DNA from 3 places in the Mesorhizobium sp. U510 genome. Region 3 is predicted to be linked to each of the others. Evidence: predicted binding sites of a transcription regulator. Region 3 holds the regulator's gene; each other region holds the start of a gene.
What was found. Region 3 encodes LexA, which represses DNA repair genes until DNA is damaged. Its sites were predicted from a motif close to TGTTCNNNNTGTGTTCNG; they were not measured.
Positions count from the first base shown of each region.

Region 1 (10,160 bases), 1.0 Mb from region 3:
CGGTGATTTCGGCGAACAGCGTGTCGATGCCGTAGGCGACGTCGCTGACCTGCAGCGTGCGCATGCCCGGCGTGTCGATCACCCAGCCGCCACCGGCAATGGCATGCAGCGACCGCGCCGTGGTGGTGTGGCGTCCCTTGGCGTCGTGTTCGCGAATGGCGCCGGTCTGCTGCGGTGATTGCTGCGCGGATCCGGCCAACGTGTTGACCAGTGTCGATTTGCCGACGCCGGAGGAACCGATCAGCGCCACCGTCTGCCCCGCGCCGCACCAGGCCGCGAGTGCGCCCGCGGCGTCCGCGATGCGCGGGTTCAGCGTCACCACGGCCAATCCGCGCTGCAGCGCGGCGGCTTGCTTCCGGTACGCCTCGGCGTCCTCAGCCGTATCGGCCTTGGTCAACAGGATCACAGGCGTCGTTCCGGCCTCGTTGGCCAGCGCCAGATAGCGTTCGAGCCGGGCGATGTTGAAGTCGGCATTGCAGGACGTGACGATGAACAGCGTGTCGACATTGGCGGCGGCCAGCTGTGGCCCCCTGCCGCCCTGGACGCGGCGTTCCAGAACCGTCTTGCGGGTCAGGCGACGCCGCAGAAGGTGACTGTGCGGCTCGACCAGCACCCAGTCGCCGACGGCGTAGTCGCCGGTGGTGGCCTGCGGCGCCAGGGACAGGTCGGTTTGTCCCGTCTGCGACAGGCCGCTCAGCCGGTCTCGATGGACCATGGCAATGCGGGTCGGGATGAGGTCTGCATCGCCCGGTTCAAGCTGGTCGCCGAAAAATTCCGACCATCCAAGGCCGGCAAGGGAGGGGGAAGAGGCCGTCACGGCTTCGACCAAGGGCACGGCGTCGCTGACATCGGACAGTATTCCCGGCAGGATGGGAGAGGCGCGGACCTCTCGGGATGGGCGATCCGCCCGTCCCGCTGTATGGGCGGCACGGCGGGGTTTGGCAAGCGTTGCCGGTTGTCGCAACAGCCCGGTGAAGATAGATTTGTGTCGGGGTCTGAAGCAGGGGGCGCGCCGGGAATGCTTCTGCCATTCTTGCATTGGCCTGCAACTCGTCGCCACGGCAGGCTGAAATATCTGGCTCTTTTCGCGCCGTTCATCCTCTTGTCCGGCTACATCGCCTATGGCTTTGTCGGCATCCAGATTGACTCGCCGCTCGCCGCCTTAAGGCACTTTGCCGCGTTCCCCAACTGTGCGGCCGCCCGCGCCATCGGGCTTGCTCCCGCGCGCAGGGGACAGCCGGGCTATTGGCCGACGCATGATGCCGACAAGGACGGGATCGCCTGTGAGCCTTGGCATGGGGGAAGCGGCAGCGGCGTCAGCGTGCATCGCTATTGGCGGACCGGCAGATAGCTCACAGTTCCTTTTCCGCCAGTTCCCTGAATTCGTCGGGCACGGAGCGCGCCGCTTCCAGCGCCACCGTGCCGTAGCCGACGGCCTGCTTGCCGAAGCGTTCGCGGATCTTGTCGATGGCGCGGTCGGCGCCGAAGCGGGCGAGGCCTTTTTTGCTGCCGGGCCGGCGCTTCTCGTCGGCGAGGCCAAGCGGCAGGTCGAGCTGCAGTTCCGCGCTTTCCTCCAGATGCGAGACCGAGATCGCCAGCAGCGAGATGGTCTTTTCGCGTGAATGGTCGGCGAGCACGCCGCGCACAAGGTCGCCGGCGATCTCGGCCAGCATGGTGGTCGCCGAGATAGGCTGATCCAGCGTGATCGAACGCGTGACGGCGCTGAGATCGGCAAAGCGCACGCGCACCGTCACCGTGCGGCCCGGCCGCGCCTTGGCGCGTAGCCGGCTGGCGACGCGGTCGGCCAGATGCAGCAGCGTCGGCACGATCACCTGCGCCACGGCAGGCTTTTGCCCAAGCGCCGATTGCGCGCCGGCCGAGTGTGCCCGGCGCCCGGTCTCCAGTTTCCGCGGATCGCGGTTCCATGCGAGAGCGGCGAGCTTTTCGCCGGCGGCGGGACCGAGCAGCCGCGTCAGCGCGCCGCTATGCGTCCTGGCCAGCTCGCCGATGGTCTCGATGCCGATTTCGGCCAGCCGCGCCTTGGTCGCCGGACCGACGCCCCACATCAACGAGACCGGCAAATCGTGCAGGAAGGCCAGTTCGTTGCCGGGGTCGACCACCACCAGCCCGTCGGGCTTGGCGACCTGCGAGGCGATCTTGGCCAGATGCTTGGTGCGGGCGACGCCGATCGAGATCGGCAGGCCGAGTTCGGCCCGTACGCGGCGGCGGATCGCCGTGGCGATCTCTTGCGGCTGCCCGAACAGATGCGTGCAGCCGGCGACATCGGCGAAGGCCTCGTCGATGGAAATGCGCTCGACCACCGGCGTGAAATCGTCGAGCACCTTGATCGCCGCGTCGCCCAGCCGCTGGTAGTGGCTGAAATTGCCGCCAACGAAGATCAGTTGCGGGCAAAGCTCGCGCGCCTTGCGCCCCGGCATGCCGCCGCGCACGCCGAAGGCGCGCGCTTCATAGGAGGCGGCGAGCACCACGCCGCCGCCGACCGCGATCGGCTTGCCGCGTAGCGACGGGTCGAGCAGCTGCTCGACCGAGGCATAGAAGGCATCGAGATCGGCATGCAGGATGGTGGCTGTCGTTTCCATCCGGCTGCATATCCGCGGTTGCTGATGGATCGGAACAAATAGAGAACATAACATGTACATCTGTCAAGCGGCATGTCCGTGTCCGGCTGTATCGCCTGCTATCTTCCCGCGAAAATTGCGCGGCCCATGTCGGATCGCGGTTTTCAACTACGTCTTCAAGACGGGCAACGAGGCTGTCAGCATGCCTGAATGCGGAAGGAGCACGACATGACCGACCACATCATCGCGCCTTACTCGGACTGGTTTGAAGCGCACAAATCGCATCTCGCAAAGGAGAAGGCGTTGACCCGACAGCGTCAACAACTCGCGGCGGAGCGGCGCGCGCTGCCGTGGCTGCGCATCGACAAGCTCTACGAGTTCGATACGACCCAGGGCAGGAAATCGCTGGCCGATCTCTTCGGGGGTCGCAGCCAGTTGATCATTTATCACTTCATGTTTCCGCCCAATGCGGACTATCGCTGCACCGGCTGTTCATTCCTTTGCGACCACATCGACGCCGCCAACCAGCATCTCAGGCATCACGACGTCTCCCTGGTCGTCTGCGCGCGCGCTCCCCTGGCCGAGCTCATGGATTTCAAGGCGCGGATGAATTGGCAGTTCGATTGGGTTTCGTCATTCGGCAGCGATTTCAATTTCGACTTCCAGGTGTCGTTCACCGAGGACCAGATCAAGTCGGGCAAGGTGCTGTTCAATTTCGAAGAGGTCGCGATGAAAGGCAGGGATCGCGGCGGCGCGACCGTTTTCTACAGGGATGACGATGGCACGATCTACTGCACTTTCCAGGTGCGGAGCCGGGGCGGCGAGAACCTGATCGGGACCTATAGCTATCTCGACCTCACTCCCATCGGCCGCAATGAAAACGGGCCGTCACATACGCTGGGCGATTGGGTTCGCCTTCACGACGAGTATGATGGCTGACGATCCGTTATCGCCGCGCGGTTGGGGCGCCTCGGCCTCGCGGCATCCTTCAAGAGTTTCGGCGATCATGTGTTCGCCAGATGTTCGGCCCGCAGCGCCGCCTTCATCCGTTCCAGCGCCGGCTCGCCGCCGGCCGCCAGTTCGTCGGCGGTGCGGGCGAGCTGATCGTCGGCCTTGCGGTGCTTGCTGCCCCACGCGCCGAGCGTGGCCAGCACCGGCAACAGGTCGATGCCGGCTTCCGTCAGCCGGTAGATCGCCTTCAGCCCGTGGCTCGGATCGTCGCTGCGGGTGAGGATGCCTTCGTCCTGTAGGGTCTGCAGCCGCTCGGCCAGCGTGCGCGAGGAGATGCCTTCATCCGATTGCAGGAATTCGCGAAAATGCGTTTTCCCGGCGAAGACCAGATCGCGGATGATGAGCAGCGTCCAACGGTCGCCGAGCAGTTCCAGCGACAGGCTGATGGGGCAGCCGGACCTTTCGCGCGTCGACATGTCTATGGTTCCATTTTTAAATCACTTTACTCTTGACACCATTTTTGCCTTGCGTCAATGGTTCCAAAAGTAAAGCAATTTTCTTTGAGCCGGACAGACGAGGAGACGTCGATGAAGAAGCTTATCTTGCAGATGCAGATCTCGGTCGACGGTTTTGTCGGCGCCAATGACGACCATCGCTGGCAGCTCTGGGAATGGGGCGACGACATCGGCTGGGACGAGGAGCTGAAGCAGGATTTCAACACAGTCTTCGCCGGCATCGACACCATCCTGCTCAGCCGCAAGATGGCCGAGGAGGGCTATCTCAGCCATTGGGGCAATGCGGCGAAGAAGTTTCCACGCGATCCGTTCTACGCCTTCGCCCGGCGCGTCGTGGAGGTCCGGAAGGTGGTGCCGAGCGACAGGTTGAAAACCTCGCGCTGGGAGCGCACGGCGGTGGTGAGCGGCGACCTGCCGCGTGAGGTCGAGGCGCTGAAGGGAGGCGAGGGCGGCGACATCATCGTCTTCGGCGGCGCCGGCTTTGCCTCGTCGCTGATCGCGGCCGGACTGGTCGACGAGTTCCAGCTGTTCATCAATCCGGCCGTGCTGGGTGCCGGCCGCCGCATCTTCGACCAGGGCGGTTTTCGTAACCTCCGGCTGCTCGGCTCGAAAGCCTATGCCTGCGGCATGGTGGTCAACCGCTACGCCCCGGCGCGGTGAGGGGGCACGGCGAAGGTTCCCGTCAAAAGACTGTGTGGGCAGAATCCTTTGCCCTCGTCTCTTCGTCTTCAAGGTGCGGTCGCCGGTGGGGCGGCCGCCTCAATCCAGACGGAGAGATGACGATGATCCTGGTGACGGGTGCCACGGGGCTGAACGGCAAGGCGATCGTGCACGAGTTCGCGCGGCAGGGGCATGAGGTGAGGGCGCTGGTGCGCGATGCGGACCGGGCGTCAGTGGCGGGGCTCGGCGGCCTTGTCGGCGTCGAACTGGTCGAGGGCGACATGCGCCTGGCGGACACGCTGGGCGCGGCACTCGACGGCATCGACCGCGTGCTGATGATTTCGACCGCCGCCGACGACATGACGGAAACGCAGTGCCGTTTCATCGATGCCTGCGGCCGGGCCGGCGTCGCGCATGTGGTGAAGTTCTCCGGCGCCGAATCCAACATCGGCTACGATGCGACGAGGTTCCGCTTCACCCGCATGCATGAGGAGGTCGAACGCTATCTGGAGGGGGCCGGCATGGCATGGACGCATCTGCGCCCCAGCCAGTTCATGCAGGTCTACCTGCGCGATGCACCGACCATTGCCGCCGAGGGCGCCTTCTATCTCGCGCTCGGCGAGACCGAACTGTCGCCGGTCGATGTCGAGGATATCGCCAAGGTGGCCTTCCGGCTGCTGCGCGATGGCGGCCATGAAGGCGAGAGTCTCGATATGACCGGGCCGCAGGCGCTGACGATGAGCGATATCGCCGCACTGATATCGCAGGCGATCGGCAAGCCGGTTCGCTATGTCGATGTCAGCCCCGCAGAGCGGCGGCGCAACCTGCTGGCCAGCGGCGTCCCGGCCGGCTTTGCCGATGCGCTGGACGAACAACTGGCCGAGCGGCTGCGACGGCCGAAATCGCGGGTGCATCTGGTGACGCACGACATGTTCGGTGTGCGGCCGACTCCGTTCGTCGAATTCGCCCAACGCCACGCCGCGATGTTTCGGGGTGAGGGCTAGCCGGGGCGGAAAATCGTCCGCGGCGACGTATCCTTTTTGTCGGCCCATCCGTCTCTGCTTCTCGAAAGGTCGCGCGGTCCGCGATCCGTAACCCAGGAGAGCATCATGGCGAGCATCGAGAGCGAAGCAAACAGGAACCACTACGCGGCGATCGGCGCCAATGCCGGCAAAATGAGCCCGCAGGCGTTCGTCGAGTTCAACGATGCCAGTTGGACGGCGCTGACCGGCGAACCCGGCGGCGTCGACTATGTCGAGGTGGATGCCGGCGGCGTGCCTGCGCTATGGGTCGTGCCGAAGGGCGCGGACGAGCGGCGGGTGCTGTTTTATGCGCATGGCGGCGGCTTCGTCGGCGGCTCGATCTACACCCATCGCAAGCTGGTCGGCCATCTGGCCAAGGCCGTCGGCTGCCGGGCCTTGCTCTATGGCTATCCGCTGGCCGACCAGGCCAAGTATCCGGCCCAGCTCGAGGCGGCGATGACAGCCTGGGACTGGCTCATAGACCAGGACTTCGACACCAGGCGGATCGCGCTTGCCGCGGATTCCTGCGGCGCGGTGCTGACCTATGGCGTCCTGCAGCGGCTGCGCGCGCGGGAGCGGCCGCTGCCGGCCGCCACGCTGATCATCTCCGGCTGGTTCGACATGGCGCTGACCGCCACCAGTTACGAAACCAACCGTGAAAAGGATCCCTTCTTCGCCAAGGGAGGCGTCGACTGGCTGGTGACCAACTTCATCGGCGACTACGATCGGCTCGATCCGGAGGTCAGCCCGCTCTATGCCGATTTGAGTGGCTTTCCGCCGGTCTTCCTGCAGGCCGGCGCCGACGAGACGCTGGTCGACGAAAGCCGCATGTTCGCCGAGCGCGCGCGGCAGGCAGGCGTCGAGACGCGCCTCGACGTCTTCGACGACATGCTGCACTCCTTCCAGATGATGGCCGGCCGGGCGCCGGAGGCCGACGACGCGATCGGCCGCCTCGCCGCCTGGGTGCGGCCGAGGCTCGGGCTGCCGGATGCCGGTGACAATGCCGTCAGCGGCAAGGTCGCCGGCGGCAAGGCGGCGTAGGCATGAGAGGGCCGATCGGGTCGCACTTCGGGCTTGTGGATGCGCAGCGCTTGCGCAATGCTGCGGTGACGCTGAGCGACGTGCCGCGATGAACCAGCAGATCCGCAATTCCCCTGAGACGAGGCAAGGCATCGAGCCGCGCCTCGACCCCGAAGGCCTGTTCGACCTGCGCTACAGGGCGTTCCTGGAGACGGTCTCGCATTTGCGCGTCCGTCTGCACCGCTATTGCGCGCGCATGACCGGCTCGGCCCTCGATGGCGAGGACATCATGCAGGAGGCGCTGTTCGAGGCCTATCGCAAGATCGGGCTGCTCGACGACACACAGGCGCTGCGGCCGTGGCTGTTCCGCATCGCACATAACAAGTGCATCGACTTCATCCGCACCCGCCGCACGCGGCTCAAGGCCGAAGCTGGCTATGCCAGCGATGAGATCGTGCTGCCGGTCGAACCCGCCGGTGCGGGCGCCGGCCGCGCCATCGAAAGGCTGGTGGTGCACCTGCCGCCGAAGGAGCGCGCCTGCGTGCTGCTCAAGGATGTCTTCGACCATTCGCTGGAGGAGATTGCCGGCCTGGTCGGTTCGACATCGGGGGGCGTCAAGTCGGCACTCAATCGCGGCCGGGCCAAGCTCGCCGCCTTGCCGGCGCAACCGGTCGCGGCGCCGGCGCACGATCCCGAACTGGAGCGGCTGCTTGGCCGCTATGTCGAGCTCTTCAATGCCAGGGACTGGGACGGGGTGCGGGCGCTGACCAGCGCCGACGCCCAGTTGCGGGTTTCGGACTGCTACAACGGCCTGCTCTCCGACTCGCCCTATTTCGTCGAGTATGAGCGCGGCGAGCCCTGGCGCATGCGGCCAGATACGATCGAAGGGGAGGCCGTGCTGGTCGTCGACAGGCTGCATGGCGAGGTCTGGCGGCCAGCCTATTTCGTGCGCGTCCACGCCGACGGCGGCGTCATCGACCGCATTGCCGACTATTATGCCTGCCCGTGGATCCTGGAGATGGTCTTCGGCGACGCGGAACGAGGCGGCGCTTTCCCTTCTCCACAAGGGGGGAAGGTAAGAAACGCTCACTTCGCATCGTGAAAAATGATGCCGACCGTGTGGCGCATGCCTGAGCGCAGGCGGCTGACACCGTGGCGCAGGTTGACGCGGTAGTTGCCCTTGGTTCCCTGCACCGGCCGGTTGTGGACGGCGAAGGCCACGGCGTCGCCCTGGCGCAAGGGCACCACCTCGACCCGGCTCTGCATGCGCGGCCGCTGCTCGGTCAGTGCGAATTCACCGCCGGTGAAATCTTCGCCCGGCTCGGAAAGCAGGATCGCCACCTGCAGGGGAAAGGCGAGGTCGCCATAGAGATCCTGGTGCAGGCAGTTGAAGTCGCCGGGGACATATTGCAGCAAAAGCGGCGTCGGCCTGACCTGGCCCGCGGCGTGGCACTGGTCGAGAAATTCGGCATGCGTGGCGGGGTAGCGCAGGGGGATCGCCATGCGCTCGTTCCAGCGGTTGGCGACCTCGGCCAGCCTGGGATAGAGCGCGCTGCGCAGGCCGCCGACGAGGTCGGGCAAGGGATAGCGGAAGTAGCGGTATTCGCCCTTGCCGAAACCGTGCCTGGCCATGTGGATGTGGCTGCGGAAATGCTCTTCCTTGATGTAGAGGCCGGCGATCTGCCGGCACTCCTCAGGCGAGAGCAGTTTTTGCATCACCGCGCAGCCGAAGCCGTCGAGCTCGGCGGCCAGCGCTGGCCAGTCGTAAATGGCGACGCGTGTTTCGGCGGCTTCCACCGCCGCTGTGGCAACCTTGGCATGGGCGTTCATATCGCGGCCTCCTTGTCGAGCAGAGCGCGCTTGCGTTCGATGCCCCAGCGGTAGCCCGACAGCGTGCCGTCGGCGCGGACCACGCGGTGGCAGGGAATGCCGAGCGCGATGGCGTTGGCGGCGCAGGCGGTCGCCACGGCGCGCGCGCCGTACGGCTGGCCAAGGCGCCGGGCAAGCGCGGTGTAGGTGATGGTGGCGCCGCAAGGGATGGCGCGCAGCACCTCCCACACCCTTTGCTGGAATGGCGTGCCGTGGCGTATGTCGAACGGCAGGTCGAGGCCGGCGCCCGGCGTTTCGATGAAGCGGGCAATCGCGGCGAGATCATCGTGGAGGGCACCCTTGTCTTCGACCAGCACCTTGCCGGGAAAGCGGTCGGCGAGGTCCTGCTCCAGCGCGTCGGCGTCCGAGCCGATCAGGATGGCGCAGACGCCGATCGCGCTGCGCGCCGCGAGGATCTTGCCGATCGCGGATTGGCCGACGGCGTAGGCGATGGCGTCGAGGGTGGCAGCGTTGCTGGCTGTCGCGGGCATGTGGGTTTGCATCGGGTTCATTGTCTTCACTCCTGTGTCTGTGGCTGAACCCTAGCTGTGTGCCTTGCGTCCCTCACTCCGATGCTTGCTTTCAAATTCAAATTGCCGCGTTCGAGGATAAGAACGCGAAGGTAAGCGCTTCAGGCAACACGCGTGACGGACACCTCACCCAGCACGAACACCTCCCCACTCAGCAGCCGCAGCTCAACCTCGCCACTCGCAGTGCGGCTCCATACTGCCTTACCATCATCGACCAGTTCGCCGATGGCGGCCAAGACCTGTGTCTTCGCGTCTATGGCAGCACCGTTGGCGATCTCGATGTTCGCACCGGCGGCGGAAGGCCTTGCCATCGTGCGCATCGCCGGTCGTCACGCCCGCGAAGACCAGTAGGCCCGGTCGGCGGCCTTCGCCGACCCGTGGGCCTCGCGGTCGAGCAGCGCGCGCTTGCGCTCGGCGCCCCAGGCGTAGCCGGACAGCGCGCCGTCCTTGCGGATCACGCGGTGGCAGGGAATCGCGACCGCATGGGCGTTGGCGGCGCAGGCGGCGGCGATGGCGCGGGTTGCCTTGGGAGCGCCGATGCGCTCGGCGATCTCTGCATAGGAAACCGTGTTGCCGACCGGTATGTCCTGCAAGGCCTGCCAGACGCGCTGCTGGAAGGCGGTGCCGCGCACGTCGAGCGGCAGGTCGAGGCCGAGCTGTGGGGCCTCGACGAAGCCGACGACGCGGGCGACCAGCGCCTCGTAGTCTTGGTCGCCGCCGATCAGCCGCGCCTTGGGGAAACGGTCCTGCAGGTCGCGCACCAGCGTGTCCGGATCGTCGCCGAGCAGCATCGAGGCGACGCCCTTGCGGCTCGACGCGACCAGTATGGCGCCGAGCGAGGTCTCGCCGACGGCAAAGCGTATGTCCTCATTGGCGCCGCCCGCACGATAGCGCGTCGGCGTCATGCCGAGCATGCCGGTGGATTTCTCGTAGAAGCGCCCGCTCGAATTGAAGCCGGCATCGTAGATCGCCACTGTGACGCTGGCGCCGTCTTCCAGGCCCTGGCGGACCCGG
Region 1 is NZ_CP180532.1:5,599,536-5,609,695, reverse strand. Features, by position in the region: gene rsgA (ribosome small subunit-dependent GTPase A) at 1-817, opposite strand, end outside; gene ACLGL5_RS29000 (excalibur calcium-binding domain-containing protein) at 707-1,351, shown strand; gene dinB (DNA polymerase IV) at 1,353-2,600, opposite strand; gene ACLGL5_RS28990 (DUF899 domain-containing protein) at 2,808-3,518, shown strand; gene ACLGL5_RS28985 (winged helix-turn-helix transcriptional regulator) at 3,584-4,006, opposite strand; gene ACLGL5_RS28980 (dihydrofolate reductase family protein) at 4,118-4,705, shown strand; gene ACLGL5_RS28975 (SDR family oxidoreductase) at 4,828-5,709, shown strand; gene ACLGL5_RS28970 (alpha/beta hydrolase) at 5,815-6,768, shown strand; gene ACLGL5_RS28965 (sigma-70 family RNA polymerase sigma factor) at 6,857-7,849, shown strand; gene ACLGL5_RS28960 (2OG-Fe(II) oxygenase) at 7,834-8,577, opposite strand; gene ACLGL5_RS28955 (methylated-DNA--[protein]-cysteine S-methyltransferase) at 8,574-9,128, opposite strand; gene ACLGL5_RS28950 (hypothetical protein) at 9,248-9,466, opposite strand; gene ada (bifunctional DNA-binding transcriptional regulator/O6-methylguanine-DNA methyltransferase Ada) at 9,476-10,160, opposite strand, start outside.
Region 1: dinB (DNA polymerase IV) is a predicted target of LexA. The motif match lies at 2,631-2,648, and genes of this name have one in related genera.

Region 2 (10,160 bases), 2.7 Mb from region 3:
ACTTCGAACGGTCGAAGCGCGGCTTGCCGGTCCCGTCGCGCCGACCCTCATGGGCGGGACGTTCTCCGGGCGCGGCCGTGGCCGGTGCGCCGGCGGCATCGGCGGGTGCATTGTTTCGGCCGCGCGCTTGTCCATTGCGCTGGCGGTTGTTGCGACCTTCGTGATGGCGGGGGCGCTGTTCGAAACGGCCCTGGCGCCACAGCAGGATCGGCTTGGGCGCTTCGGCTTCGGCGATGGGCTCGCCGGTGGCCGCTTCGGCCACCACGGCAGGCTCGTCCGAAACCGCTTCCGTCGCCGGTGCAGCTTCGGAAACTGGCTCCGCCGGCGCCGCCTCGATCGACTCGGCTTCCGCTTCCGGCGCGGCAACAGGTTCAGCAACCGCTTCGGCGACAGCAATCTCTGTAGCGGGTTCTTCCACGGCTTCGGCTGGAGCTTCCGGTTGCGCTTCCGCGATCGGCTCCGCTGTCGTTTCCGCGATGACCTCGGCGGGAGTTTCGAGCGCGGTCTCGGCAACAGCCGGTTCCGAACCTTCGACCGCCGCCTCCTCGGCCGCGTCCGTAGCGGCTGCCTCGCCTGCCTTGGCCTGCTCGGCGCGCGCGGCTTCTTCCGCCGCGAGTTTCGCGGCAGCGGCTTCACGCGCGGCGGTGTCCTGCGCCTCGAGCCGCGCCTTCACCTCCGCCGCCGGCTTCGGCTCGGCGCGGTAGCCGAGGCCCTTGAGAATCTCTTCCATGTCGTCGGCGGTGGCACCAAGGATCGACATCATCGGCGGCGTCACCATGAAGGAATGGCCGTCATAGGCGCCGTCCGGACGCTGGCCGAGGCCGGGCTTCCAGTTGGTCGCCGGACGGATGAGGTCCGCCAGCCGCTCCAATATGTCGATGCGCACGGCGCGGCGGCCGAGATTGCGATAGCCGGCAAGCTTGTAGAAAGCCTTGTCGAAGGCAGGATCGATGACCACGGAGGTACGGCCGGACGCCAGCGCGTGGACGACGTCGCCGAAACCAGGCTTGTCCTTGCCGTCGTTCCGCAGCGCCCACAGCAAGGTCACCAGCCCGGCGGGGGCCGGCTTGATCAAAGCGGGCACGAAGACGTGGTAGGCGCCGAAGCGCACACCAAGGCGGCGCAGGGCCGCGCGACCCTCCTGGTCGAGCGACTTCATCTCCTCGGCGATATCGCGGCGGTTGATGAGGCCGAAATTCTCGACCAGCTGGAAGGCAATGCCGCGGCCGATGCCGGAAATCTGGTCGGCGTTCTTCAGGTCGACGAGCGGCTTCAGCAGCGTTTCGATCTGGAAATTGACGAAGCGTTCGGCGCGCGCGGCGACCTTGTCGCGCGCCGGGCCGGTCAGCTGTTCGTCGGCCAAAAGCACAAGGCGCGGCTTCAGCGCGTCTTCGCCCGAAACCAGCGTGCCGATCGGCGCGCCGATCCAGCGTAGCGTGCCGTCCGAGCCTAGCGCCAGGTCGCCATTGGCGCAGGCGCCGAAGCGTTCGGCGCGCGCCTCGAACTCGGCGGCAAGCGCCTTTTGCGCGGCTGTGCGCACGGCCTTGGCGTCTTCGCCGCCGGCGGTCTGGTCGGCGGTGAAGCGGAACCCTTGCAACTCGCCGACATGGTGGCCTTCGACAAGGACGGTTCCGGTAGGACTGATTTCGGCTTCAGGCATGGTATTTTCTCTAAGGCGCCGCATGAGGACGGAAGTCCTGCGGTCTACGAAGCGTTTCGTCAACCGCTCATGCAGCGCATCCGACAATCTGTCTTCGATTTCGCGCGTCTTTTCCTGCCAGTGTGCCTGATCGGCCAGCCAGCCGGGCCGGTTCGACACGAATGTCCAGGTGCGGATTTGGGCAATACGGTGCGACAGCGTGTCGATGTCGCCCTCGGTGGTGTCGGCGCGGCGCACCTGCTCGGCCATGTAGTTCTCGTCGACATGGCCATGACGGGCGAGGTCCATGTAGATGGAGGCGATGAGGTCGGCATGCTGGGCAGGCGCGATCTTCCTGTAGTCGGGCAGCGCGCAGGCTTCCCACAGCAGCGCCACGCGCTTGGCATCGGTGGCGAGCGCGCGGATGTCCTCGTCGCGGGAGAGATATTCGAGCGCCTGTGCGTCGACCGCCGGCAGGGCGCGCGTCAGGCCCTCGACCGGCGCGTTGGTCTCGATCGAGCGCTTCAGCGCATCGAGGCTGGCGAAGTCGAAATGCGCGGTGCGCCACTGCAGCACCTTCACCGGATCGAAGTCGTGGCCCTCGATCTTCTTGACGAGGTCTTCGTCGAGCGGGTCGACCTGACCGGTGACACCGAACGTGCCGTCGCGCAGATGCCGGCCGGCGCGGCCGGCGATCTGGCCGAGTTCGGCCGCCGTCAGATTACGGTACTGGTAGCCGTCGAATTTGCGGTTCTGGGCGAAGGCGACATGGTCGAGATCGAGGTTGAGACCCATGCCGATGGCGTCGGTGGCGACGAGATAGTCGACATCACCCGACTGGAACAGCGCCACCTGGGCGTTGCGGGTGCGCGGCGAAAGCGCGCCGAGCACGACGGCGGCACCGCCCTGCTGGCGGCGGATCAGCTCGGCGATGGCATAGACCTCGTCGGCGGAAAAGGCGACGATCGCGGTGCGGCGCGGCAGGCGGGTCAGTTTCTTCGAACCGGCATAGGCCAGGTGCGACAGCCTTGGCCGCGTCACCACCGAGACGCCCTTCAGCAGGCGCTGCAGGATGCCATGCATGGTGGCGGCACCAAGCAGCAGCGTTTCCTGGCGGCCGCGCAGATGCAGGATACGGTCGGTGAAGATGTGGCCGCGCTCGAGGTCGCCGGCGAGCTGCACCTCGTCGATGGCGACGAAGGCGGCGTCGGTCTCGCGCGGCATGGCCTCGACGGTGCAGACCGAATATTTGGCGCCTGGCGGCTGGATCTTCTCCTCGCCGGTGATCAGCGCGACCTTGTGGGCGCCGACCTTTTCGCAGACGCGCGCATAGACTTCCCGGGCCAGCAGCCTGAGCGGCAGGCCGATGACGCCGGTTTCGTGCGCCACCATGCGCTCGATGGCGAGATGGGTCTTGCCGGTGTTGGTTGGGCCAAGCACGGCGGTCACGTCGCGGCCCGACAAGATCAGCGGCTCAGTGTGTTTCGGCTGGATGTTCATCGACCTGGAAATAAGGCTTTCTGGCCTCTGGTTGTCGGGAGCGTGCCTCAACTGGCGCGTATGACAGGCGACACATAGGGATTTCGGGCGCGAAGCGAAAGCGGAATGTTCCACCGGCGGCTTCGAAAGCAACTCTGTCTGGCGCTAAATTGGCTGCTGCTTAACTGATGGAACGAGTCTGGAACGAATCAGCTACGAATCGGCGACTCGCTCAGATTCAGCTTTTGTTCACGGCTACATATGGATTTTGTGATGCTGAGTCTCACCACATGCTGAATCGTGGAACTGGCCCGTTTTATGCTGGGTGAGCCTTGTCCTTAACCTTTGCCGGCAAATGACCGAGGCAGGTCAGGGGCTATCGCTCAAGATTATGAAATTGTTAATCTTTCTGAATTTGCCGTTAAGGAAAAACAGCTGATTCCGGGGCATTAACGTTAACTTCCGCTCAAAGCCGGAACGAATCGGCGACAAATCAGCGCCAACGGGATTTTCCCGTTTTGTTCCCTCAATATCTTGTGTTGCGAACAGTTTATCCACCGAGGATTCACAGGCTTGTCCACAGGGTTCGCACAGACGGCGCTGTCGCCATTAACCTTTGCGTGCCGGATTGGGGCATCGCGCCGTGGCGGGGTATTTTTCCGGCCTCCAAGGCGTCAGCGGAAACGGACCGGTTCCCCGGTCCGTTCGTCACAATCCGAAGCCGTTGGACGTCTCAGACGAAGTACTGGCCGCCATTGGCAGTGATGGTCGAGCCGGTGATGAAGCCGGCATCCTGCGAAGCGAGGAAGACGACGCAGCGCGCGATCTCTTCCGGCTCGCCGAGGCGGCCGACCGGGATCTGCGGCAGGATGCGCTCGTTGAGCACCTTCTCGTCGATGGCCTTGACCATTTCGGTGGCGATGTAGCCGGGGCAGATGACGTTGACGGTGATGCCCGCGCGGGCGCCCTCCTGGGCGAGCGCCTTCGAGAAGCCGATGTCGCCGGCCTTGGCGGCGGAATAATTGACCTGGCCGGCCTGGCCCTTCTGGCCGTTGATCGAGGAGATGGTGATGACGCGGCCGAACTTGCGATCGCGCATGCCGTTCCACAGCGGATGCGTCATGTTGAAGACACCGGACAGATTGGTGTCGATGACTTCTTTCCACTGGTCGCGGGTGATCTTGTGGAACATGGCATCGCGGGTGATGCCTGCATTGTTGACCAGCACCGAGACCGGGCCGAGGTCGGCCTCGACCTGTTTGATGCCGGCGGCGCAAGCGTCATAGTCGGCGACCGACCATTTGTAGACCGGGATGCCGGTCTCGGCCTTGAACTTCGCCGCCGCTTCGTCGTTGCCGGCGTAGTTCGCGGCAACCGAATAGCCGGCGGTCTTCAAAGCGATCGAGATCGCCGCGCCGATGCCGCGCGATCCGCCCGTGACGATTGCTACCTTGGTCATGCATTTCCCCTTTTGATATCGCCCTGTTTTCGGGCTTGGCAGGCACTGGATTCTGAACGGGCGGCTCGCGCCGCCCGCTCATCGTTTTCTCACAGCGCTTCAACGCACATGGCGACGCCCATGCCGCCGCCGATGCACAGCGTGGCGAGGCCCTTCTTGGCGCCGCGGCGGCGCATCTCGTAGACCAGCGTGTTGAAGACGCGGGCGCCCGAGGCGCCGATCGGATGGCCGATGGCGATGGCGCCGCCATTGACGTTGACGATCGAGGGATCCCAGCCCATGCCCTTGTTGACGGCGCAGGCCTGCGCGGCAAAGGCCTCGTTGGCCTCGACCAGGTCGAGATCGCCGACCGACCAGCCGGCCTTCTCCAAAGCCTTGCGCGAGGCGGGGATCGGGCCGGTTCCCATGATCGCCGGATCGACACCGGCGGTTGCCCAGGATGCAATGCGCACCAGCGGGGTGATGCCGCGCCTTGCGGCCTCCGCTTCGCTCATCAGCAGCGCGCCGGCGGCTCCGTCATTGATGCCGGAGGCGTTGGCGGCGGTCACCGAGCCGTCCTTGTCGAAGGCCGGCTTCAGCTTGGTCATGGCGTCGAGCGTGGCGCCGTGGCGGATGTATTCGTCCTGGTCGACAATGGTGTCGCCCTTCCTACCCTTGATGGTGAAGGCGACGATTTCGTCCTTGAATTTGCCGGCCTTCTGCGCGGCCTCGGCCTTGTTCTGCGAGGCCAGCGCGAACTGATCCTGATCGTCACGGGTGATCTGGAACTGGCGTGCGACGTTTTCGGCGGTGTTGCCCATGTGGTAGCCGTTGAAGGCGTCCCACAGGCCGTCCTTGATCATGGTGTCGATCATCTTGTAGTCGCCCATCTTGACGCCGGCGCGCAGGTGCTCGGCGTGCGGCGACAGCGACATCGATTCCTGTCCGCCGGCAACGATCACCTTGGCGTCGCCGGTGGCGATCTGCTGCATGCCGAGCGCGATGGCGCGCAGGCCCGAGCCGCAAACCTGGTTGAGGCCCCAGGCAGTGGTCTCCTTGGGCAGGCCGGCAATGATCGAGGCCTGGCGGGCCGGGTTCTGGCCCTGGGCAGCGGTCAGCACCTGGCCGAGAATGACCTCGTCGACCTCGGCTGCCTCGACACCGGCTCGCGACAAAAGCTCCTTGATGACGACAGCACCGAGTTCATGCGCCGGCGTGGCCGCGAAAGCACCGTTGAAGGAGCCGACGGCCGTGCGCGCGGCACTGGCGACAACGATGGAATTGGCAGAGGACATTTTCTTCTCCAGACTTCGAGCTGTCGTGTTTTCAGGCATTGTTGGCAACTTTTCTTGCCCTTTCCATGACCCAAGTCAAACCGGAAATCGGCATGGCGCCCATGCACGCCAAGCAGGTCGCGCGCCGCCATGCCGGCGGGCGGGCCGCTGCTGCGCAGCATATTTTGCCTGCTATGCAGCATTATATGATCCCGCACTGCACAAACTGCTTGGAATTATGAGGCTTTTGCGCATATCCTCAAAAAGGGCGCAATCGTTACCGGCTGCTTACTCAGGCGTGCCGGTGTCCGGGGAGGATGCAGATGGCCGCAAAAGACGACCCGATCATTATCAAGAAATACGCCAATCGCCGCCTCTATAATACGGGGACGAGCACCTATGTGACGCTCGAAGATCTGGCCGACATGGTCAAGAAGGGCGAGGAATTCACCGTTCAGGACGCCAAAACCGGCGACGACATCACGCATCCGGTGCTGACTCAGATCATTTTCGAGCTGGAGAACAAGGATGGGCAGAACATGCTGCCGATCCCGTTCCTGCGCCAGCTGATCGCCTTCTACGGCGACCAGATGCAGATGATCGTGCCGAGCTTCCTTGAACAGTCGATGATCGCCTTCTCCAAGGAACAGGAGCGCTTTCGCGAGCAGATGAAGGGCGCCATCGGCAAGTCGCCGCTCGATGTGATGAAGATGGCGACGCCGATCAAGGCACTGGAAGAACAGACGCGCCGCAATATGGAAATGTTCCAGAACGCGATGCGGCTGTTCACGCCTTTCCCGCCCGCGGGCTCGGCGCCGGCCGCGGCCCCCACTGAGCCGGTCAGGAAGGACGCGCCGCCGGAGAAATCCGACGATCTGCAGCAGTTGAAGGACCAGATCGCGGCCATGCAGCGCAAGCTCGACACGATGTCGTGAACCGGCTAGCCGGCAAGGCTTAGGCCAGATCCGGCTGTGCCTTGCCCATCAATGGTCGGGTGCCGCAATTCCCACGTTTCGCAAGGCGCCGACATCCGCCGCTCGAACGGACGGACGATATCAGCCGCGCCGGCTGGATCATGCCCGCAGAGCGCCAGGCTCCCTGCCTGAGGCGAAAGGAAGCTCTTCGTCCTGCCAGCCTGAAATGCCGCCGATCATGATCTTGACCGGCAGGCCGAGGCTGGCCAGTTTGAAGGCCGCCCGGTCCGCGCCATTGCAATGCGGCCCGGCGCAATAGACCACGAACAGCGTGCCTGCCGGCCATTCAGCCATCCGCTCGGCCGATATCTCGCGGTGCGGCAGGTGCAGCGCACCCGGCACGTGACGGCGCTCATAGGCATCCGGCGAACCGACCACGTGCAGAAGCACGAAGTCCGGCTTTCCACCGCGCAGCGTCGCGGCGACGTCTGAACAATCGGTCTCGACGGAAAGCCGGCGCAGGAAATGGTCGCGCGCAATCTCCGGCGAGGCCGCTGGAACGTCTGTCGCATAGCTCATCAGGGGTCTCCATCACTGATGGAGCTTGTCTCCATCTTTTCGGATGGAGCTTGTCTCCATCGCTGATGGATCTGAGGTAGCGCACCGGACCGGGCGATTGCAGCTGGCAGCTTTGCCATATATCGTCAATATCATGCCAAATGTGCCTCCCGCCAATCCGCTGGTCGTTGCCGTTGCCTATGACAAGCTATGCACGTTCGAGTTTGGCGTGGCGGCCGAGATGTTCGCTTTGCCCAGACCCGAGATGGGTGCGGATTGGTATCGTTTTGCCGTCGCCGGCATCGATGCCGGCGAAATGCGTGCGATGGGCGGCGTGCGCATCGTCGCCGATGGCGGACCCGATCTGATCGGCGAGGCCGGCACAGTGATCGTGCCGGGATGGCGCGGTGTGGACTGTCCGGTGCCGCCCTTGCTGATCGAGGCGCTTCGCAAGGCCAGTGAGCGGGGCGCGCGCATCCTGTCCATCTGCTCGGGCGTCTTCGTGCTTGCCGCGGCCGGCCTGCTGTCGGGCAAGAAGGCAACCACGCATTGGCGCTACAGCGACAGGCTGAGGGAGATGTATCCCGACATCACCGTGGTCCCTGACGTTTTGTACATCGATGAGGGAAATGTACTGACATCGGCCGGCAGCGCTGCGGGCATCGACCTGTGCCTGCATCTGGTACGGCGCGATTTCGGCACAAAGGCGGCCAACATGGTGGCACGCCGCCTGGTCGTGCCACCGCACCGCGACGGCGGCCAGGCGCAGTATGTAGAGAGTTCCGTTCCCGAGCCGCACGAACGCGGCCGGCTTGGACCGTTGATCGACAGAATGCGCGCTGACATTGCCGACGACTATTCCGTCGCCACCCTGGCCGGTCTTGCCGGGATGAGCGAGCGGACATTTTTGCGCCGGTTCGCGGCCGCGACCGGTGTCACGCCGGCGCGATGGCTGCTTTCAGAACGACTTTCGCGGGCGCGCACTTTGCTGGAAGACACGAGCATGCCGATCGAGCGGATTGCCGAGACCGCCGGCTTTGGCGCTGCGGCGACGCTGCGGCATCACTTCCGCCGGCAATTCGCCACGACGCCCGCTGCGTACCGGGCGCGGTTCGGGACCAATGCCAACTCCGCCTGACGGCTGACAAAGTTGAGCCCGGGCGCGAAACCGCATCAGGCAAGAAGCTGTCAGGGCAACAGCCCTTCATAGCGGCCGCGTGGCCTGATGATGCTGCCGCTCATGATCTGTTCGACCATATGGGCTGCCCAGCCGACGCTGCGCCCAAGCGCGAACAGATGGAACGGCGCATCGCGCGGCAGGCTGAGGCTGCGCGTCAGCACGGCCAGGGCAAAATCGATATTCGGCTGGGCGCCGGTCGCTGCGATGGCGGCGATCTCCAGCAATCGCAAGGTCTCATCGGTGTTGCCAATGGCTGCCAGGAGTGCCGTGGCCCGGGGATCACCCTCGGGATAGAGTTGGTGGCCGAACCCCGGCAGCGGCCTGTCGTGGCCGAGCCAGCGCCGGATCGCGGCGTCGGCGCCATGCCGCGCCGCATCTTCAGCAAGCTGCATCACTGCTTCGCCGGCACCGCCATGGCGCGGACCGGAGAGTGTTGCCAGACCCGCCAGCAGGCAAGCGGCGGGCGAGGCGCCGGTGGAGGCCGCGACGCGGGCCGCGAAGGTCGATGCATTCAGCTCGTGATCGGCGAGCAGCACAAGGGCGCGCCGGATCGCATCGGCGCCACCCTCATCGACCGACCAGCCCCGTGCCAATCGCCGGTGCACCGGATCGGCCCCCGCCTCGGCACCGAGGGCGCCGGCCAGCACGCCGATTGCGCGCGCGGCGTCGGCACATATCGAGGCGGCGCTGCGTCCAAGCAAAGGCCGAGCCTGGCCGGCCAGCAAGGCAAGTTGCGCAAAGGCCGAGGCTCGGCCGGGCTGGCGTGGCGCATCCGGCAGCGGCGCTTCAAAACGGACCGGTTCAGGCAAGGCCCAAAGCACAGCGGCGGTTTCTTCCAGCGAGGCATGGTCGGACAGCATGGCGGCGTCCCGGCCCCGATAGATGAGGTGACCGTGCCGGACGGTCGAAATCGCCGTTGCGATGGACGGCTCGCCCCAGGCAATCGCGCTTTCGGCGATGGCCGAGGGGCTGCGTCCGCGCGCCCGGCGTGTTGCCAGCGCCGCGATGTCGTCGGCGCGATACTGGCTGCGGCGTGGATCGGCGCGGTCGGGACGCATGCCGATGCGCCCGCGGCTGACATAGGCATAGAGCGTCTGCGGCCGCACCCGCAGCCTTTCCAGCGCCTCTTCCCGCGATAGCCATTCCGACATTTTCGGCTCTGATATTGATTCTATTGATCAAGATTGATGCTTGGGTTGACCAGCCTTATCTCCGATCCGGAAAAGGTTCAAGGAGACAAGGCTATGGCGAATGGACTCGATGATGTGGTGGCGGCCGAAACCGTGTTGTCCGACGTGGATGGTCTGGGCGGCCGCCTGACGATCCGTGGTCATTCGCTGGCGGAACTGGCCGGACGCTGGAGCTTTCCGCAGGTCGTCCGGCTGTTGCTCGACGGCTTCTTCGAGGATCTGCCCGGCGATACCGAACTGGCTGCGCAACTGGGCGAGGCGCGTGTCGAGGTGTTTGAGCGGACCCGGCCTTCGCTGTCGCTGCTGGCGCCACTCGACATCTACAGCGCCATGCGCGCCGGCATGGCTCTGCTGCCAGACGGCGAAACACTGGCGGACGGGCTGCGGCTGATCGCGGCGCCCGCCGTGCTGACGCCTGCCTTGCTGCGCCTGCAGCGCGGCGAGCAGCCGGTCGCGCCGGATGGCAAGACCGACCATGCCGCCGACAT
Region 2 is NZ_CP180532.1:336,264-346,423, reverse strand. Features, by position in the region: gene ACLGL5_RS03555 (helicase-related protein) at 1-3,139, opposite strand, end outside; gene phbB (acetoacetyl-CoA reductase) at 3,852-4,577, opposite strand; gene ACLGL5_RS03545 (acetyl-CoA C-acetyltransferase) at 4,667-5,851, opposite strand; gene phaR (polyhydroxyalkanoate synthesis repressor PhaR) at 6,154-6,765, shown strand; gene ACLGL5_RS03535 (rhodanese-like domain-containing protein) at 6,904-7,323, opposite strand; gene ftrA (transcriptional regulator FtrA) at 7,457-8,440, shown strand; gene ACLGL5_RS03525 (citrate synthase) at 8,491-9,633, opposite strand; gene ACLGL5_RS03520 (citrate synthase/methylcitrate synthase) at 9,727-10,160, shown strand, end outside.
Region 2: ACLGL5_RS03555 (helicase-related protein) is a predicted target of LexA. The motif match lies at 3,308-3,325, and genes of this name have one in related genera.

Region 3 (10,160 bases):
GTGCGTTTTTGGCTGCGCAGATCGGCCAGCAGCATGTTCTCCGCCACGGTCATGCTGGCGGCGGTGCCTCGCATCGGATCCTGGAAGACGCGCGCCAATCGTGTGGCGCGCTTGTGCACCGGCATGGCTGTCACGTCGGCGCCGTTGATCAGGATCTTGCCGGAATCCAGGACGAGGGCTCCGGAAATAGCGTTGAGCATGCTGCTCTTGCCGGCCCCGTTGGAGCCGATGACGATGCCGAACTCGCCGGTGGCCAATGACAGGCTGAGGCCGTCGAGCGCGACCTTCTCGTCGGCCTGCCCCTTGTAGAATACTTTGCGCGCGGATCGGATATCGAGCATCGTTCCTCCCTGGCCGGAAGGGCGACGGCGCCAACGCCATCGCCCCTTGCAGCCCGATATCAGTCGACGATGCAGCCGCAATCGGCCATCGAAGCCGGTATCTCGATGCCGAACGCGGCCATCGCCTTGCGGGAAATCGTTGCCATGTGATCCTTGTAGGCCGGGCGCGACGGCGCGATCGTCTTGGGATCCTTGCCCTTGAGGATTTCGGCGGCGATGTTGCCGGCGTTCATGCCGACCTGCGTGTAATTGACCGCGAAGCTCGCCGGCACGGTGCCGTTGCGGACCGCGCTGTCATCAGAGTTGACGACCGGGATACCGGCCTGGCGTGCGGCCGCGGAGACAGCGGCGATTGCCGGCTGGATCAGGTTCGAGGCCGGACCGTAGATCACGTCAGCCTTGCCGGCGAGCGAAGCGATGCGTTGCTGGATGTCATTGACGTTGTCGATGCCGACTTCCACGACCTCGAAACCGGCCGCCGGCGCCGCCGCCTTGATCTTTTCTATCAGGGCAACGTCATTGGCCTCGCCTGGATTGTAAGGCACCCCGAAGCGCTTGGCGTTCGGCAGCAGCTTCTTGGTGAAGGCCATCACCGCGGCGACATCCTGCAGATCGCTGGCGCCGGTCATGCCTTCGTCTCCGGCGTCCCACGACGGCACCAGCTTGGCCGCCACCGGATCGGTGACAGCGGCAAAGACGATCGGAATGCCGGAACCGGCGAGCGCCTTCTTGGCGATCTGCGATACCGGCGTGGTGATGGTGTAGATCAGCTTGGGCTGCTCCGCCTGCAGCTTGGCAATCATCTGCGGCACCAGCGATGCATCGAAGTTGGTATGGCTTTCGGTGTAGACGACGTCCTTGCCCTCGACAAAACCGTTGTCCGTCAATGCCTTCTTGAAGCCGGCTATGGCGGCATTGAGCTGCGGATGCTCGCCGAAATTAGCGATGCCGATGCGTATCTGATCGGCCGCGGCGCTGCCTGCGCTGACCATTAATGCGCCTGCCAGGGCCAATCCCGACAGCCAAGCGGACTTCGACTTCAACATCATTTCCTCCCAGATTTGATCAGCGCCGCCCACAGGACGGCAACTGCGGCGATCATGGTCAGTCGCCCGCCGTGTGTCAAACATTATATATAATTCTTGCCATACCTCCGCTTCATATATAATTTTCGCAAGCCGATGACGGACGGATGGCGATGCAGGATCAGAACAATTCCACGAAGACCGAGGCGGCCTATCAGCTGCTGCGGCGCGATATCCTGACCACCCGCCTCATGCCGGGCGCGCCGCTCAAGCTGAGCGCGCTGCGCGGCACATACGGCGTCGGCTGGACGCCGCTGCGTGAAGCCTTGTCCCGACTTGAAGCCGAGCGCCTGGTCACCGCCATCAGCAATCGCGGCTTTGCCGTCGCTCCCGTGTCGCGCGCCGAGCTCGAGGACTTGGCGCGCGCAAGGATGGTTGTCGAAATGCCGCTGTTCCTGGAATCGATCGCGAACGGCGGCAGGGAATGGGAGGACGCGGTCGTCACCGCTCATTACCGGCTCTCCCGGTGCAAGACCGCGGTCGAAGACCCTTCCGATGCGGCCGTCGACAAATGGGACGAGAGCCACGAGGCCTTCCATGCGGCTCTGCTGAGCGCGGCGACGTCGAACTGGCTATTGCGCTTCCGCTCGACGATCGCCGATCAACTGCGTCGGCATCATCGGTTTCTCGGCCTGGCGCCGACATTGCGGGCGGCGGCCGGCCTCAAGGACGGCTATGGCGAGGCTATGGACGCCCTGCGCGAGGCGATCGCCATCGAGCATCACACCGCAATCATGGAAGCGGCGCTCGATCGCAATGTCGAGCGGGCAAAGGCGCTGATGACCGCGCATATCGGCTACACGCTGCATGTCTATGTCCACAGCGAAGACAACGGCGCCAACACCTACACCGCGCGCGCCGGCAGCCTGAAAGCGGTTTCCGGATGACGTTGCCGCGGCGTCCATATCCACGCGGCCATGGCCGGCCTGAACCCGCGACCGTTGGCATTTTGATTTCGTTTCGTTCCGCCGGAAATGGATCGATACACCGTACAAATCCGCTCTGTGGACGCCTCTCAAATGCCTGATGCCAAACCGCATCCAGGGGTAGGCCACAGGCCATTAACCAAAATGATTTCAATGAACCTGCGGGGAGCGGAAGCGGTCTAGCGCGGCCCGCTGCCGGGGCCAAATAATTTCGGACGCGTTAACAAATTCATTAAACTTTAAACAGTTGCGGAACACAACTGGAACAGATAGTGTTTGTTCTGGGTTTGTTTTTCGATTCTGATTCACACCCGTCGTTCAATGCCTTGGGGGCCGCCATGCTGACACGCAAGCAACATGAACTGCTGATGTTCATTCATGAACGGCTCAAGGAAAGCGGCATTCCGCCTTCCTTCGACGAAATGAAGGAAGCGCTCGATCTTGCCTCCAAGTCAGGCATTCATCGCCTGATCACGGCACTGGAGGAACGCGGCTTCATTCGCCGGCTGCCCAACCGGGCGCGGGCGCTGGAAGTGCTGCGGCTGCCGGATTCGATCGCACCCGGCCTCAACGCGGCAAAGAAATTCTCGCCAAGCGTCATCCAGGGCAGCCTCGGCCAGGGTGGTCTTGGCCGCCAGATCAAGCCGGCGGCATCGCGCTTGCCCGCGGCCGGCAATAATGACGATGCGGTTTCCGCCGTGTCGATCCCGGTGATGGGTCGCATCGCCGCTGGTGTGCCGATCGATGCCATCCAGCATCAGACACATTCGATCTCGGTACCGCCGGACATGATCATGGGTGGCGAGCATTATGCACTTGAGGTCAAGGGCGACTCGATGATCGACGCCGGCATCTTCGACGGCGACACGGTCATCATCCGCAACGCCGACACGGCGAGCCCGGGCGAGATCGTCGTGGCGTTGGTCGACGAGGAGGAAGCAACCCTGAAACGGTTCCGCCGCAAGGGCGCCTCGATCGCCCTTGAAGCCGCCAACCCGGCCTACGAGACGCGCATTTTCGGGCCAGACAGGGTCAAGGTGCAAGGCAAGCTTGTCGGGTTGATCCGGCGCTACTGAGCAGGAACGGCAGGCTTTTCGGGTTTTTGATAGGGCGGCAGCCCCCTCGCCTCGCGCGAAAATTTTCGCTGCTCGTGCCAGGGCCGATATGGCCCGTCCACCGCGAAGCTGATGATTGGCGGACCTGTCGCCGATTGGCGGTCGAAGAAGACGGCGGCACTGCCCTTGCGGGCAAGTTGCCGTTTGGTGACGACAACAACCAGCGGATTGTGGCAGGAATCATAGCCGGTTGCGTCATTGACGACGATCAAATCGGCGAAGCCGCAAGCCTTCCAGGTGTCCTTGCGGTCTTCGACATGCGCGATGATCGCCCCTGACGGGTGCCGGGCAAGACAGACGCCATCCGTGCAATAAAACGGCGCTCCCGGCGGCAGATTGGCGGCATCGGCAATGTCGAATTGCCAGTCCGCCTTGTCGAACATCTCCGGCACGACGATGGTTTCGGACACCAGCGCGCGTTTCCAATTGTCGACGGTGAACTCGTTCGGGCGAGCCCGGCTGACCGCGAGTTCTCCACCGCCGATCGGCAGCGCCACCAAACGCGCATCTTCGGAAATCAGCACATCCGGGGCGCGCGTATCCGATACTGTCAGCAGGCCGGCAAGCGCGAATGGCACTGCCGCGAGCCGCAGCCAGGTCGTCGCCATCGTCGCGATGATCAGGGCGATGGTCACCAGCAGCACGGATTGCTGCGAAATCAGCCCGACCGCATCGACCGGGGAGCGCTCCGATATCCACGCCGATATGGCGATCATTGCGGTCAGGCCCTTGCCCATCACGTAAAGGAAGGGACCGTCGGCACCAAAGGGCATCGCAAGCGAACTGAGAACAGCGAAAGGCATGACAATCAGTGACACGATCGGCATGACGGCCAGATTGGCGAACAGGCTGAGCGGCGACACACGCTGGAAATGCCAGATGGCAAACAGCGCCGTGGCGCAGCCGGCGATGATGGATGTCATCGCCAACCCACCCGTCGCCAGCAGGAATTTTCGCGTGAGAAAACCCGGCAGGGATCGCTTTGGCGGTGGCGGTCTTGCCTTTCCCGCATGGTGATCCGCCCAGCCGGCATAAGCCCCGACCAGCGCCGCGGTCGCGGCGAACGACATCTGGAAGCTTGGGCCGACTACCTCATGCGGCGACACCACAATGACGGCGATCGCCGAGATCGCAAGATTGCGCATGGTCAGCGCCGCGCGATCGAACAGCACGGCAATCAGCATCACCGCCAGCATGATGAAGCTGCGTTCGGCCGCGACGACGACGCCGGAAATGACGAGATAGGCGGCGATCGAGAAAAGGGCCGCGGCGGCCGCATATTTCTTCACCGGCCGACGCGCGGAAAAGTCCGGAAACAGCGCGAAGGCGCCGCGCAGCAGCCCCATGATGGTACCGGCGACGAGCGCCATATGCAGTCCGGAAATGGAGATGATGTGATAGATGCCGGTGCGTCGCATCGCCTCGTTGATTTCATCGGGAATGCCGGCCCGCACGCCGACGATCAGCGCCGCCGCGATCTCACCCTCGGCACCGCCAACCGTGGCCCTGATGTGGTCGGCAATGGCTTCACGGGCATTTTCTATCCCCGAGAAAAGGCGGGCCGTGAGCGGCACCTCGTCGTCCGTGGCTGAGACAAGCTTTGGGTTGCCGAGAAAGAATCCGCTGCCGCCAATGCCGGCAAAATAGCTGTCGAAGGAGAAATCGTAACTGTCCGGCCGCACCGGACCGGTCGGCGGCAACAGTTTAGCATAGCCGGTGACCAGGGAGCCGGCAGTCATTTCCGCCGGGATATCTCGCGCCGAAAGCCTGACCCTTTCCGGCGCATAGCGCAGTTTCGGCCGGGCGGTCGACGTCACGTCGATGGTCAGCCGGATGCGGCCGGTCTCCATCCGGTCGAGCGAAACGACACGGCCGGTGACTTGCGCCGAGATTTCCGAACCCAGCATCTGGGTGCCCGCCCGCCATGTCTCGACCTTGGCGACAAGCAGGCCAAGCGCGCACAACAATGCCGCCGTGAAGCCCAGATGGGTTTTGGGCCAGGAGCGCGAAACAAATGCACAGACCGCCATCAGCACGACGACCGCGACAGGCTTTGCAAAATCAGGCTCCGTCGCGAGCGAATAATAGCCGATCGCTCCAGCGGCCAGACAAACCGGCACCAGCAGGAAGGCGATGCCCCGGTCAAGCTCGAGCTCCGCTGCCGTCGCCGCACTATGGCGTAGGCGAGGCCAGGAAACCCGGGCGAGTCGCCGCCGGACACGCACAATCCGGCCTGAAGCAGGCGGCGGAAGTGTCGCCGGCATATCCGCCTGCGGCGGCTGGCTGCCGGGTGCAGGCATAAGGGGCGATGGCAGTGGGTTCGCAAGGGGAGATGCAAACAACGACCGTTCGCTGACGCCAACACCAGCGTCCTCGCCCTGATCCGAGCCCCAGCCTCGTCCAGCCATCGGGTCCTGCCCCTTGCACCCCTGACGCCCTATGCTACATGAACGCGCGACGCGCGAAAGTCCGCGCGGCCGCACCCCGCTTCAGATGGTTTCCGAGAGTTTCATGTCCGACAAGGTCGTCACCCGTTTTGCCCCCTCGCCCACCGGCTATCTGCACATCGGCGGCGCGCGCACGGCTCTGTTCAACTGGCTCTATGCCAAACACACCGGCGGCACGATGCTGCTGCGCATCGAGGACACCGATCGCGAGCGTTCGACCGCCGCCGCGACGGCTGCCATCCTCGACGGCCTCTCCTGGCTCGGCTTGACCTGGGACGGCGACGCGGTCTCGCAGTTCGAGCGCGCGCCACGCCACCGCGAGGTCGCGGAGGAACTCGTGCGTCTGGGCAAGGCCTATTACAGCTACGAGACGCCGGCCGAGTTGGAGGCGATGCGCGAGGCAGCACGGGCCAAGGGCCTGCCGCCGCGCTACAACGGCCAGTGGCGCGACCGCGCCCCCTCTGAGGCGCCTGCGGGCGTCAAGGGCGCCATCCGCATCAAGGCGCCGACCGAAGGCGAGACGATCGTCCATGACCGCGTCCAGGGCGAGGTGCGCTTCCCCAACAAGGATCTCGACGACTTCATCATCCTGCGTTCGGACGGCAACCCAACCTACATGCATGCCGTCGTCGTCGACGACCACGACATGGGTGTCACCCACATCATCCGCGGCGACGACCACCTGACCAATGCGGCCCGCCAGACCGTGATCTACAACGCCATGGGCTGGGACGTGCCGTCTATGTCGCACATCCCGCTGATCCATGGCGCCGACGGCGCCAAGCTGTCGAAGCGCCATGGCGCGCTCGGCGTCGAAGCCTATCGGGCCATGGGCTACCTGCCGGAGGCACTGCTCAACTACCTGGCGCGCCTGGGCTGGAGTCATGGCGATGACGAGATCATGTCGATCAAGGACATGATCTCCTGGTTCGATATCGGCGACGTCAACAAGGGCGCTGCCCGCTTCGATTTCGCCAAGCTGGAAGCGATCAACGGCGCGCATATGCGGCGCATGGCCGACGCGAAGCTGTTGGACATCTTCATCGCCACTCTGCCCTATCTCGAGGGTGGCCCGGCGATGGCCGCGCGCCTCAACGAACACAACAAGGCGCAGTTGCTGGCGGCCCTTCCGGGCCTGAAGGAGCGCGCCAAGACGCTGGTCGAGCTCGTCGATGGCGCGGCCTATCTGTTCGCCACGCGACCGCTGCCGGTCGACGAGAAGGCGGCCCTCCTGCTCAACGACGACGCCCGCAAGATCCTGCGCGGCGCTCACGAAGCTTTGAATGCGTTTTCCGGCGACTGGACTGCAGCCGCGGCGGAAGCCGTGATCCGCGACTATGCGCTGGCCGGTGGCCACAAGCTTGGCGCCGTGGCCCAACCGTTGCGGGCCGCGCTGACCGGCAAAAGCACCTCGCCTGGCGTGTTCGACGTGCTTGCCGTGCTTGGGCGCGAGGAAAGCCTGGCGCGCATAGCGGATCAAATCGATTAGGAGCAAACTGGCCCAAGAAGATTGGCATTGAAAGGCGCGTTTCGCAGTGCAACATTAGGCCTTGGCCCAATCTGGCACGCACCTCCTAAAATGCGGTGGCGAATACGCGCATTGCGGTGATTTCGACGTGTCGCTCTGCAGAATTTGCCTTTGCCGGCATGAGGAAACAACAAGGAGTTTGCAATGACCGAAGCTGCGAAAAAACTGGATGTGGGCGGCGCGAACCAAGAGGCTACCGCAACGCTTCAATTCGCCGGCAAGACCCATGAATTCAAGGTGCGAAGCGGCTCCGTCGGACCCGACGTCATCGACATCGCCTCGCTCTACAGCACGACCGGCGCCTTCACCTACGACCCCGGCTTCACTTCGACGGCAAGCTGTGAGTCCGAGATCACCTTCATCGACGGCGATGCCGGTATTCTCCTCCACCGCGGCTATCCGATCGACCAGCTGGCCGAACACGGCGACTTCCTCGAAGTCTGCTATCTCCTGCTCTACGGCGAACTGCCGACCAAGGCGCAGAAGGACGATTTCGACTACCGCGTGACGCGCCACACCATGGTGCACGAGCAAATGTCGCGCTTCTTCACCGGCTTCCGCCGCGACGCGCACCCGATGGCGGTGATGTGCGGCGTGGTGGGCGCGCTGTCGGCCTTCTATCACGACTCCACCGACATCTCCGACCCCTACCAGCGCATGGTGGCGTCGATGCGCCTGATCGCCAAGATGCCGACGATCGCGGCCATGGCCTACAAGTACCACATCGGCCAGCCCTTCATTTACCCGAAGAACGATCTCGGTTTCGCGGCAAACTTCCTGCATATGTGCTTTGCGGTGCCATGCGAGGAGTACAAGATCAACCCGGTGCTGGCGCGCGCCATGGAGCGCATCTTCATCCTGCACGCCGATCACGAGCAGAATGCCTCCACCTCGACGGTTCGCCTCGCCGGCTCGTCGGGCGCCAACCCGTTCGCCTGCATCGCCGCCGGCATCGCTTGCCTGTGGGGCCCGGCCCATGGCGGCGCCAATGAAGCGGCGCTCAACATGCTGGGCGAGATCGGCCATGTCGATCACATCCCGGAATTCATCGCCCGCGCCAAGGACAAAAACGACCCGTTCCGGCTGATGGGCTTTGGTCACCGCGTTTACAAGAACTACGATCCTCGCGCGAAAATCATGCAGAAAACGGCGCACGAGGTGCTGGGCGAACTCGGCATCAAGGACGATCCGCTGCTCGACATCGCGATGGAACTGGAAAAGATCGCGCTGACCGACCCCTATTTCATCGAGAAGAAGCTCTACCCGAATGTCGATTTCTATTCCGGCATCACGCTGAAGGCGCTGGGCTTCCCCACCACCATGTTCACCGTGCTGTTTGCGGTCGCACGCACCGTCGGCTGGATCGCGCAGTGGAAGGAGATGATCGAGGATCCGCGCCAGAAGATCGGCCGCCCGCGCCAGCTCTACACCGGTGCGCCGGAGCGCGACTACGTGCCGATCGCCAAGCGCTGACCGAAGCTGCCGATTAAAAAAAGGCGCCTCTCAGGGCGCCTTTTTTATATGGCGCAGCACAACGCCCGCCGCGATCTCGCCCGACGGCTTGTCCGTCGCCATGCGCAGCGCAATCTCCGCAAAGCCGTCCTTCTGCCAGGCGCGCATGCCGCTGTCGGCAAACAACGCTTCCAGTTGGCGAGCCAGATTGTTCGGCTTGACGTACTCGTTGTAGAACTCCGGGATGAGCGCGCGATCCGAGATGAGATTGGGCAGCAGCGCCGACCAGACCGAAACAAGATACGGCGCAACGGCACGGGCGACCGGATCGAGCCTGTAGGACGACACCATCGGCACACCAGCCAAAGCCAGTTCCAGCGACACGGTCCCCGATGCGATCAGCGCGGCATCGGCCTTGCCGAAAGCCTGCCATTTGCGTTGCGGATCAACGATGATTTCGGGTTTTTCGTCCCAACGATTGACCGAGGATTTGACGAGATCGGCGACATGCGGAACCGTCGGCAGCAGCAGTCGCAGCCGATGCCCGCGCGCGCGCAGCATCGACACGGTCTCGCCGAATGGTTCGATCAGTCGCCGTACCTCGCCGCGCCGCGAGCCCGGCAGGACGAGCAATGTCTTGATCCGGTCCTGGGCAAGATCGCGCGGCAAGGCCTGCGCCTTCTGGGCGGCAAGCACGCCCGCATCATGCGTCAGGCGATGCCCGACATAGGTGCCCGGCGGGCCGCCCAGCCGGTCGAGTTCCTTCACCTCGAACGGCAGGATGCAGAGGATATGGTCGACATAGGGCTTCATCGCCACCGCCCTGCCCGGCCGCCAGGCCCAGACGCTCGGGCAGACATAATGGATGATCGGTATCGACGGATTGGCTGCCCGCACCTTCCTGGCGACGCGCAAGGAAAAGTCCGGACTGTCGATGGTGACCAGACAGTCCGGCTTTTCTTCGGCGATGGTTTTGGCCAGTTGGCCGATCCGCCTGATGAGGCGCGGCAGGTCGCGCAGGACGGCGCTGAAACCCATCAGCGCGATCTCACCGGCATCGAAGGGCGACACCAGGCCCAATTCGCCGAGATGCCGGCCGCCGAGGCCGACGAGCCGCACCTCGCGACCTGTTATCTGACGGAGCGAACGCACGATGTCGGCGCCGAGCAGGTCACCCGATTCCTCGCCGGCGACGATCGCGATCTTCAACGCCCTGTCAGCCATGTGCAGGCTCCGCTGCGGCCAGGCCGACGATGAACAGACCAA
Region 3 is NZ_CP180532.1:4,593,305-4,603,464, forward strand. Features, by position in the region: gene ACLGL5_RS24050 (ABC transporter ATP-binding protein) at 1-341, opposite strand, end outside; gene ACLGL5_RS24055 (ABC transporter substrate-binding protein) at 401-1,387, opposite strand; gene ACLGL5_RS24060 (GntR family transcriptional regulator) at 1,540-2,313, shown strand; gene lexA (transcriptional repressor LexA) at 2,691-3,428, shown strand; gene ACLGL5_RS24070 (ComEC/Rec2 family competence protein) at 3,422-5,875, opposite strand; gene gltX (glutamate--tRNA ligase) at 5,979-7,403, shown strand; gene gltA (citrate synthase) at 7,587-8,915, shown strand; gene lpxB (lipid-A-disaccharide synthase) at 8,946-10,118, opposite strand; gene ACLGL5_RS24090 (LpxI family protein) at 10,111-10,160, opposite strand, start outside.